Regions from separate parts of the Lysinibacillus sp. A4 genome, predicted to be linked through region 1. Evidence: riboswitches for the same ligand, from Rfam matches in the RefSeq annotation. Region 1 holds a riboswitch; each other region holds the start of a gene.

What was found. Region 1 has a riboswitch for thiamine pyrophosphate ahead of thiC (phosphomethylpyrimidine synthase ThiC). Riboswitches for the same ligand answer to the same signal wherever they lie in the genome.
Region 2: linked by a shared signal. The riboswitch ahead of thiW (energy coupling factor transporter S component ThiW) and the one ahead of thiC (phosphomethylpyrimidine synthase ThiC) in region 1 are both predicted to bind thiamine pyrophosphate.
Region 3: linked by a shared signal. The riboswitch ahead of NY607_RS08785 (ABC transporter substrate-binding protein) and the one ahead of thiC (phosphomethylpyrimidine synthase ThiC) in region 1 are both predicted to bind thiamine pyrophosphate.
Region 4: linked by a shared signal. The riboswitch ahead of thiM (hydroxyethylthiazole kinase) and the one ahead of thiC (phosphomethylpyrimidine synthase ThiC) in region 1 are both predicted to bind thiamine pyrophosphate.

The regions. Positions count from the first base shown of each region.
Region 1 covers NZ_JANWTB010000014.1:111,163-113,368, forward strand. Annotated here, with positions in the region: gene NY607_RS21805 (AEC family transporter) at 1-696, shown strand, start outside; TPP riboswitch at 757-871, shown strand; gene thiC (phosphomethylpyrimidine synthase ThiC) at 1,011-2,206, shown strand, end outside.
Region 2 covers NZ_JANWTB010000006.1:343,459-345,664, forward strand. Annotated here, with positions in the region: gene NY607_RS14755 (MFS transporter) at 1-1,080, shown strand, start outside; TPP riboswitch at 1,147-1,254, shown strand; gene thiW (energy coupling factor transporter S component ThiW) at 1,349-1,849, shown strand; gene NY607_RS14765 (VWA domain-containing protein) at 2,037-2,206, opposite strand, start outside.
Region 3 covers NZ_JANWTB010000004.1:53,959-56,164, reverse strand. Annotated here, with positions in the region: gene parC (DNA topoisomerase IV subunit A) at 1-500, shown strand, start outside; TPP riboswitch at 609-719, shown strand; gene NY607_RS08785 (ABC transporter substrate-binding protein) at 873-1,868, shown strand; gene NY607_RS08780 (thiamine-binding protein) at 1,870-2,160, shown strand; gene NY607_RS08775 (ABC transporter permease) at 2,160-2,206, shown strand, end outside.
Region 4 covers NZ_JANWTB010000003.1:475,907-478,112, forward strand. Annotated here, with positions in the region: gene mbcS (acyl-CoA synthetase MbcS) at 1-657, opposite strand, end outside; TPP riboswitch at 848-945, shown strand; gene thiM (hydroxyethylthiazole kinase) at 1,029-1,796, shown strand; gene thiD (bifunctional hydroxymethylpyrimidine kinase/phosphomethylpyrimidine kinase) at 1,784-2,206, shown strand, end outside.

The sequences.
Region 1 (2,206 bases):
TTGCTCAGTCATTTTATGGCAAAAGGGTTAGGTTTACCTAGAACAGAGGCAGCTGTCTTTAAAAATAGTGTGGTGCTTATTAACTCGGGCAATTACGGTATTCCAGTGGCTCAAATGATATTTGCCACGCAACCTATTGGGGTAGCCATTCAGGTCATGCTCGTAATCTTTCAAAATATGACTACGTATACATATGGTTTATACAATTTAATTTCTTCTACAAAGTCAGGTATGACAATCATTAAGGATTTTTTTAAAATGCCTATTATTCATGCGCTGATTATAGGTGCAGCTATGAATTATTTTGATATTGGTATTCCACAGTTTATCAAAATACCAGTAGAACATGTGGCAGATGGATTTATTGCTGTGGCCTTAATTACATTAGGCGCGCAATTATCACAACTAGAGATGAAATCAATGTTTAATAAAACCGTCTTTATCAGCTGTTTTACGCGATTAATTATTGGACCTTCTGTTGCATTAGCCATTATTTATATATTGGGATTAGATGGAGTCGTCGCACAATCACTGTTTATAGCTAGTGCCTTTCCAACATCTCGTAATAGTTCTAGTCTAGCATTGGAATATGATGTAGAATCAGCAACAGCCGCGCAAGCTGTTTTATTTTCAACCATTGTAAGCTGTATAACTGTAACCATTGTGATCTATTTTGCGGAAATATTATTTACCTAGTAAGATAAAAAATAACTTCCATCTCTTAGTATTATCTGCTACACTAGCATCAAACTAAATAGTATTAACTAGGGGAGTCTGATGAGTCAGGCTGAGAGGGAAACGCTACGAAGTTTCTTGACCCTTTGGACCTGATCTGGCTCATACCAGCGTGGGAAAGTTAAGAAGCTATTGCAGAGTATGCAATCAATAGACCTTTACATTCGTGGCCGGATCCAAATAATTATTTTGGATTCGGCCTTTATTTTTTGGATTGTTGGGTGAGCTAGATTCGGTCCTTGTATCAAAATATATTTAAGGGAGAGAAGTAGCTCATGTCAGCAATTAGTGAAAAGAATATTACCATTATGTCTAGCTTTGAAGGAAGCAAAAAAGTATATGTGGAAGGATCACGCCCAGATATTCTAGTACCTATGCGAGAAATTGCATTAAGTCCGACAACAGGCAGCTTTGGAAATGAAGAAAATGCTCCTATTCGAGTATATGATACAAGTGGGCCCTATACAGATCCAGCCTACCAAGTAGATATTACGAAAGGTTTACCTGCCTTACGAAATGCATGGATTCAAGAGCGAGGGGATGTAGAAGCATATGAGGGACGCTCCATTAAACCTGAGGATAATGGCTTTCGTCATGTTGATGACCCGCGTATTCAAGAAAATGTCTTTCCTGAGTTGGCGAGAAAGCCTTTTCGTGCTAAAAAAGGTAAAAATGTGACACAGCTTTACTATGCACGAAGGGGGATGATAACGCCTGAAATGGAGTTTGTAGCGATACGTGAAAATATGGATCCTGAATTTGTACGTTCAGAAATTGCAGCTGGGCGTGCTATAATGCCTTCTAATATTAATCACCCTGAGGCAGAACCAATGATTATTGGGCGTAATTTTCATGTAAAGATCAATGCGAATATCGGGAATTCTGCTGTATCTTCTTCCATTGCAGAAGAAGTTGAGAAAATGACCTGGGCAACTCGATGGGGCGCAGATAATATTATGGATTTATCGACTGGTAAACATATTCATACAACGAGAGAATGGATTATTCGAAATGCTGCAGTACCAGTGGGAACAGTGCCAATTTATCAGGCTTTAGAAAAGGTAAATGGTGTAGCAGAGGATTTAACGTGGGAGGTTTATCGTGATACCCTCATCGAGCAAGCTGAGCAGGGTGTGGATTATTTCACTATTCATGCAGGTGTCCTTTTACGCTATGTACCGCTTACAGCAAATCGTGTGACAGGTATTGTATCTCGAGGTGGCTCTATCATGGCACAGTGGTGTTTATATCATCATCAAGAGAATTTCCTGTATACACACTTTGAGGAAATTTGTGAAATTATGAAAGCCTATGATGTTGCTTTTTCCTTAGGTGATGGTTTACGCCCAGGCTCAATTGCAGATGCCAATGATGAGGCACAATTTGCAGAGCTTGAAACACTAGGTGAGCTAACACAAATTGCTTGGCAGCATGATGTTCAGGTGATGGTTGAAGGACCAGGTCATGTACC
Region 2 (2,206 bases), on a different contig from region 1:
GGTGCAGCAGGACAAGTTCTAGGTATGCTAATCGCAACGTTCGCCTTAGCTCAATTCGTATTTTCTCCTATTGCTGGGAATCTTTCAGATCAGTACGGACGAAAAAATTTAATTATTTTCGGTCTTATCGTAACAGGTCTTGCACAAATCGGATTTGGCCTTGCTACAGATGTATGGATGCTCTTTTTAGCACGATTTTTAGGTGGTCTAGGTTCCGCATTTGTTGCACCTCCTATTATGGCTTTTGTCGCTGACGTCACAACCTATGAAGAACGTGGGAAAGGTATGGGGATGTTGGGTGCCGCTATGTCTCTTGGCTTTATGATTGGACCTGGTATTGGTGGCTTTTTAGCAAAGGTAAGCTTACATTTCCCATTTTTCACAGCTGGAGCTGCAGCCATTGTAGCATCTATTTTATCTTACTTTTTATTACCTTCTACCAAACCAAACACTGCGCAACAGAAACAAAAGCAAGACAATCTGGCGAAGCAAATGGCTCGTTCCATACATATGCCTTATTTTGTTATGCTCATAATTATGCTGGTGTTCTCGTTTGGAATTGCAAATTTCCAAACGACATTGTCATTATTTGTGACAGAAAAGTTTAATTACACACCTGTAGATATAGCGATTATATTAGTTGTTGGTGGTGCTTTTGGAGTAGTAGTACAAATGTTTATTATTACACCATTGTTCAATCGTTATGGTGAAATGAAAGTAGTACTAGTAAATTTATTTATTGCATCCGTTGCTATTTTCTTAATATTATTTGTTTCTGGCTTTGCCCTTATTTTAGTTGTAGCAACAATTTTCTCTACAGCAACGACATTAATTCGTCCAGCTGTTAATACACTCATCTCAAAGCTTGCAGAGAAAGAGCAGGGATTTGCTGCGGGCTTGAATAATGCCTATATGAGCCTCGGAAATATGATTGGACCCGCTTTGGCAGGTTTATTATTTGACTGGAATATGAATAGCCCATATATTTTCGGTTCTATCATATTATTAGCCTGTTTCTTCCTTGCGCTCATCTGGACAGTGAAAAAAGCACCTCATTTAATGCATCCCGATACAAAATAGTCTGAAAAATCATTGACTATTTTTAGCAGTATGGTACATTATTGTTGATTCACAAAATTGAATGATTTTAACCACTAGGGGAGTCTTTAAAAGGCTGAGACGTATATGGTAATATACGGACCCTTTGAACCTGATCTAGTTCACACTAGCGGAGGGAAGTGGCGCTACTTGCTGTTGTCACTATATACACGCAAGGCCGCTTCCTATTGTTTAAAGGGGGTGGCCTTTTTATTTTTCCTCACGAACTTTACCAAAAGGAGTGAACTTTATGTCAATTCGTAAATTAACAGTCATGGCTTTATTAGTAGCCGTTGCTGTTGCAGGCTCTACTTTCGTATCCATCCCAACAGGCATCGCACGTGCTTACCCCGTTCAGCATGCGATTAATGTGATAGGAGCCATTATACTTGGGCCTGTACCAACTGTTATAGTTGCCTTTGTCACTGCCATCATTCGTATCCTTACTGGAACAGGCTCTCTACTAGCTATCCCTGGTAGTATCATCGGTGCGGTCTGTGCTGCTCTTGCCTATAAATATAGCAATAAAATGTGGTTAGCTGGTATCGGAGAGGTTATCGGAACGGGCATTCTGGCTTCACTTATTGCCGTCCCTTATGCAAAATTATTCATGGGAACATCTGTAGCAGCATTCTTCTTCCTACCAGCCTTTTTAACATCAAGTACGATCGGTGCTATTTTAGGTGTAATGGTTGCGAGTAGCTTGCGTAAAACAGAGCTCGTAAAGAGATTTAATTCTTCTCTTTATTAAGAGGTATTGGATTATGAGCATTCATTGAGCTGCGGGCAGTCCAATTTGGAGCGCCTTTCTCCTCCTTATGAGCAAAGAGTCCACTTTGTAGATCATCTTCCCCTCTCTACAAAGGGGATAACTCTCTATTTCAAGCAACATAAAAAAAGCAGTGCAAAACTATTCGAGTTTGCACTGCTTCCTCTATTTAAGATCGTTTTTTCATGCCTTTTAACAACTGTGCTACATTTGTATCTTCTGCTTGTATAGTTTTTTCCTCAACCAGCGGCTCTTTTCTCTTCACATTCGTTAGGAAATTCCAACCAAAGCGTCTTATGGTAATATCAATAAAGAAAAGAAGCATACTTGCTAAGAGTA
Region 3 (2,206 bases), on a different contig from region 1:
ATGCATCATTTGTAACAGATGACGTGGAGCTGATGCTCACAACGGATACAGCCTATGCGATTCGTTTCCCAATGGAGGAACTACCTGTGACAGGTGTGAAAACAGGTGGTGTGAAAGGGATCACACTAAAAGATGGAGAAGCCTTAGTTGGAGTCAATGTGTTACAGCCTGATGTTACCCACTATGTAGTGATTGTGACACAGCGTGGGGCCGTGAAGAAAATGAATGTCGCTGAAGTTGAAGTAGCAAGTCGTGCAAAACGTGGACTAAAAGTATTAACAGAGTTAAAAGCAAACCCTCACCGAATTGTGGCAGTTGTTCAAGCAACAGACGAGGAGCAGGTTGTGATTGAAACTGAAAAAGGTGTTCAAGAGATGATTGACGTACAAGCATTGTCTCGTGCGGATCGCCATTCCAATGGTTCATTTAAAGTGGATATTGCAACAGATGGAGCAATTTCTCATGTTGTAACAGCCAAAAAAGAACAGAAACCAAGCTAAAAGCATGCCCAGCCTCTTAGGAGCGCTGGGCTTTAAGCTCTATTCAAAAATAGCACCTTGTCATTTAAGTGAAACTATGGGTATAATAATCATCGAAAAGTTCATAGCGAAAGAATGTAGGGGGGCTAGTAATTGCTAGCTGAGATTGTGTCCGGTAGACGCTGACCCTTTGAACCTGATTTGGCTCGTACCAGCGTAGGGAACATCTATTCAAAAAGCAAAGTTTTGAAGATTGATTGCAATACGTCTGGGAGGAATCCTAGGCGTTTTTTTATGTTTTCAAGCAACAGCTTGCCAACATTGTATACGCTTTCTTCTGGTGACAACATTCATTCATGAACACTTTCATATTACAAACTGGGAGGCTTTCGCATGAAAAAATGGTTTTTTATTTTATTGGCAGCACTATTGACATTAGTAGGCTGTAGTGACAAGGATGACAAGCAGGCTGCAGACAAGCTGAAAAAGGTGTCTGTGGTACTGGATTGGACGCCGAATACAAATCATACAGGACTATATGTTGCCAAAAAACTCGGTTATTTTGAGGAACAGGGTTTAGATGTTGATATTATTATGCCTGGTGAGGCGGGCGCAGATCAGCTTGTTGCTTCTGGAAAGGCGGATTTTGGCGTGAGCTATCAGGAAGGCATAACACAGGCACGAGTACAGGATGTGCCGCTGGTCTCCATCGCAGCAATTATACAGCATAATACATCTGGCTTTGCTTCTATTGCTTCGAAGGGCATTACATCGCCAAAGGATTTTGAAGGTAAAACCTATGGTGGTTGGGGCGCGCCATTAGAGCAAGCCGTTTTACAATCACTCATGCAAAAAGAAAAGGCAGATATTAATAAGCTAGATATCGTCAATGCAGGGGATTTAGATTTCTTCACAATGATGGAAAAAGATATAGATTTTGCTTGGATTTATTATGCATGGACTGGGATTGAGGCTGAGCTGCGTGGGGAAAAGATTAATATGCTATATCTTACAGATTATAGTGATCAATTGGATTATTATACGCCAGTTTTAGCTACAAATGAAAAAATGATACAGGACAACCCGGATGTAGTCAAAGCCTTTGTGGCAGCTGCATCGAAGGGCTATGAATACGCAATTGAAAACCCAAGTGAAGCGGCTGATATTTTAATCGAAGCGGCACCTGATTTAGATAAAGCATTAGTGCATAAAAGTCAGGAATGGCTGGCTGATAAATATCAGGATGATGCCAAGCAATGGGGAGAGCAAAAGCTTTCTGTGTGGGAAAATTACGCGAAATGGATGTCTAGCAATCAAGTACTAGAGGGCGAATTTGATGCGAAAAAAGCCTTTACTAATGATTTCTTACCTAAAAAGGAGGCCAAATAAGATGGCAAATTCATTAATCAGTGTACAAATCATTCCGAAGACAGAGAAATATGAAGATGTTATACCATATGTCGATGCAGCAATTGCGGTGATCGATGCTTCTGGGGTGAAATATGAGGTACATCCATTGGAAACAACGATGGAGGGTGAGCTTTCAACATTGCTCCAAATCATTGAAAAAATGAATGAGAAAATGATTGAACTTGGTGCCATTAATGTCATTACACAAGTGAAAATTTTATATCAGCCAACGGGTATTACGATGGATACATTAACGGAGAAATATCAGTAATGAAACGTGCATTACAGAAGGGAAGGACGATAATTTTTATCGCCTT
Region 4 (2,206 bases), on a different contig from region 1:
AGTCGCCCAAACAATATCATTTTCTTGTACACCCAACCAATGTGGTGCTGTTGTTCGTAAATGAGCATAGCCCCAACTATGCGTATGCACTGCTGCTTTTGGATTTCCTGTTGTTCCGCTTGTATAGGCTAAAAATGCATTGTCTGTGCTTTTTGTTGGGATAGGATTTATGTAGGTTGTAGGTTGATTATTCATTTTTTCAAGTATGTTCTGCCAAGGTTCATGTGCATTCCCTATGACAAATTGCAGTATGTCTTGTAAATTTCCTACTTTATCGAACTGTTCAATATAGGGTTCAAATGCAATAACTGCTTTAGCATTTGCATGATGAATTCGATACTCAATATCCTTTGTTCTTAACATCTCAGAACTTGGAATAATAGTTAAACCCGCTTTCAATGCAGCAATATACACAATATATGCTTCAACCGAACGTGGTACCATTACTAAAATGACATCACCTTTCTTTAAACCTTGCTTGGTGAATACATGTGCTGCTTGATTCGCTTTTTCCAATAAATGTGCATATGTAATACATTGGATGTCTTGGTTTTCTTCACAAATGATTAAAGCATTTTTGGCTGCATCCTGAGCATATTTTTCAATTTCCTCTACTATGTTATACCATTCTGGTGCAACTAAATCTTGTCTTTTCATGGCAATTGCCCCCTTTTGTTATGACACATTATAAAACTCTTTTTTCAGCATTTTCAATGGTTTGTGCTTAATTTCGGTAAAGTCATGACAACTATCATACCCTCCTATATGGCATCGGTCACATTTTATCTATAGGAAAACTTGCTATTGAATACAAATGAAAAGTATGGTACATTTTGGTCAACTAAAAGCAAGATTGCAGGGGGACTCGTAAGAGTTGAGAAGGTAAAACCTGACCCTTTGAACCTGTTAGTTAATACTGACGTAGGGAGCAATAAACATCGTTTTCAGATGAAAGGCTCTTTTCGTGCATTTTTACACAAAAAGAGCCTTTTTTGCATGCTTACGTCCATCCCTAAAGGAGGACTACAATGATTTTTCAAACAATTCGTCAACAGCAACCACTTATCCATTGTATTACCAATTATGTAGTGGCAAATTTTCAAGCAAATGGTTTATTAGCGATAGGTGCTTCACCAGTAATGGCCGATGACTACCAAGAGGTAGAGGAGATGGTGGCCATTGCTCAAGCATTATTAATTAATATTGGAACACTTAATGATCGCACAAAAAGTGCCATGTTATTAGCAGGTGAAAAAGCCAATAAACTTGGTATTCCTGTTATTTTAGATCCTGTCGGAGTTGGAGCCACAACTTATCGTAAGGAAACCGTAAGATACTTACTGGAAAACATACACTTTGCCGTGATTCGCTGTAATCTCGGCGAGCTAGCAGCAATAGTTGGTGTAAATTGGCAACAAAAAGGTGTCGATAGTGGTCATGGCACTATCGCTATGGAATTAGAAGCCACATCATTGGCTCAACGCTATCAATGCATTGTTATTGTCACAGGAGAACGCGATTTTATAACTGATGGCAAGCATAGCCAATGGATCGCTGGTGGTCATCCACAAATGACGGAAGTAACGGGTACAGGTTGTTTACTTAGCGCAATTTGTGGCGCAGCCTATAGTGTAAGCCATAATCCTTACCAACAATTAACGGAAACACTTACTTACTATAAAAAAGCAGGTGTACTGGCATCCGCATTTACTGCAGACATTGGTGATTTTCAAATAGCCTTACTCAATGCTATACATCGCTTATCAAAGGATGGTGCAGCTTCATGCATATTGTAACAACAATCGCTGGCTCAGATAGTGGTGGTGGCGCGGGTATACAGGCTGATTTAAAAACATTTCAGGAATTAGAAGTGTTTGGTACTTCTGTTATTACTGCTCTAACTGCTCAAAATACTTTGGGTGTAACAGGTGTTTACCCTATTGACGTTTCCTTTATAAAAAAACAATTCGAGGCCTTAGTAGAAGATTTTCCAATCGCTGCGATTAAAACAGGAATGCTTTATTCCTCAGAAATTATCAAAGCAATTGCACACAAGATCAGGGAGCTAAACATTCCACTGATTGTTGATCCGGTGATGATTGCAAAAGGTGGGGAAAGCCTATTACAGCAAGAAGCTATCGATGCCTTACGCTCAACTTTATTACCACTTGCTACGGTTGTTACGCCCAATATACCCGAGGCAGAG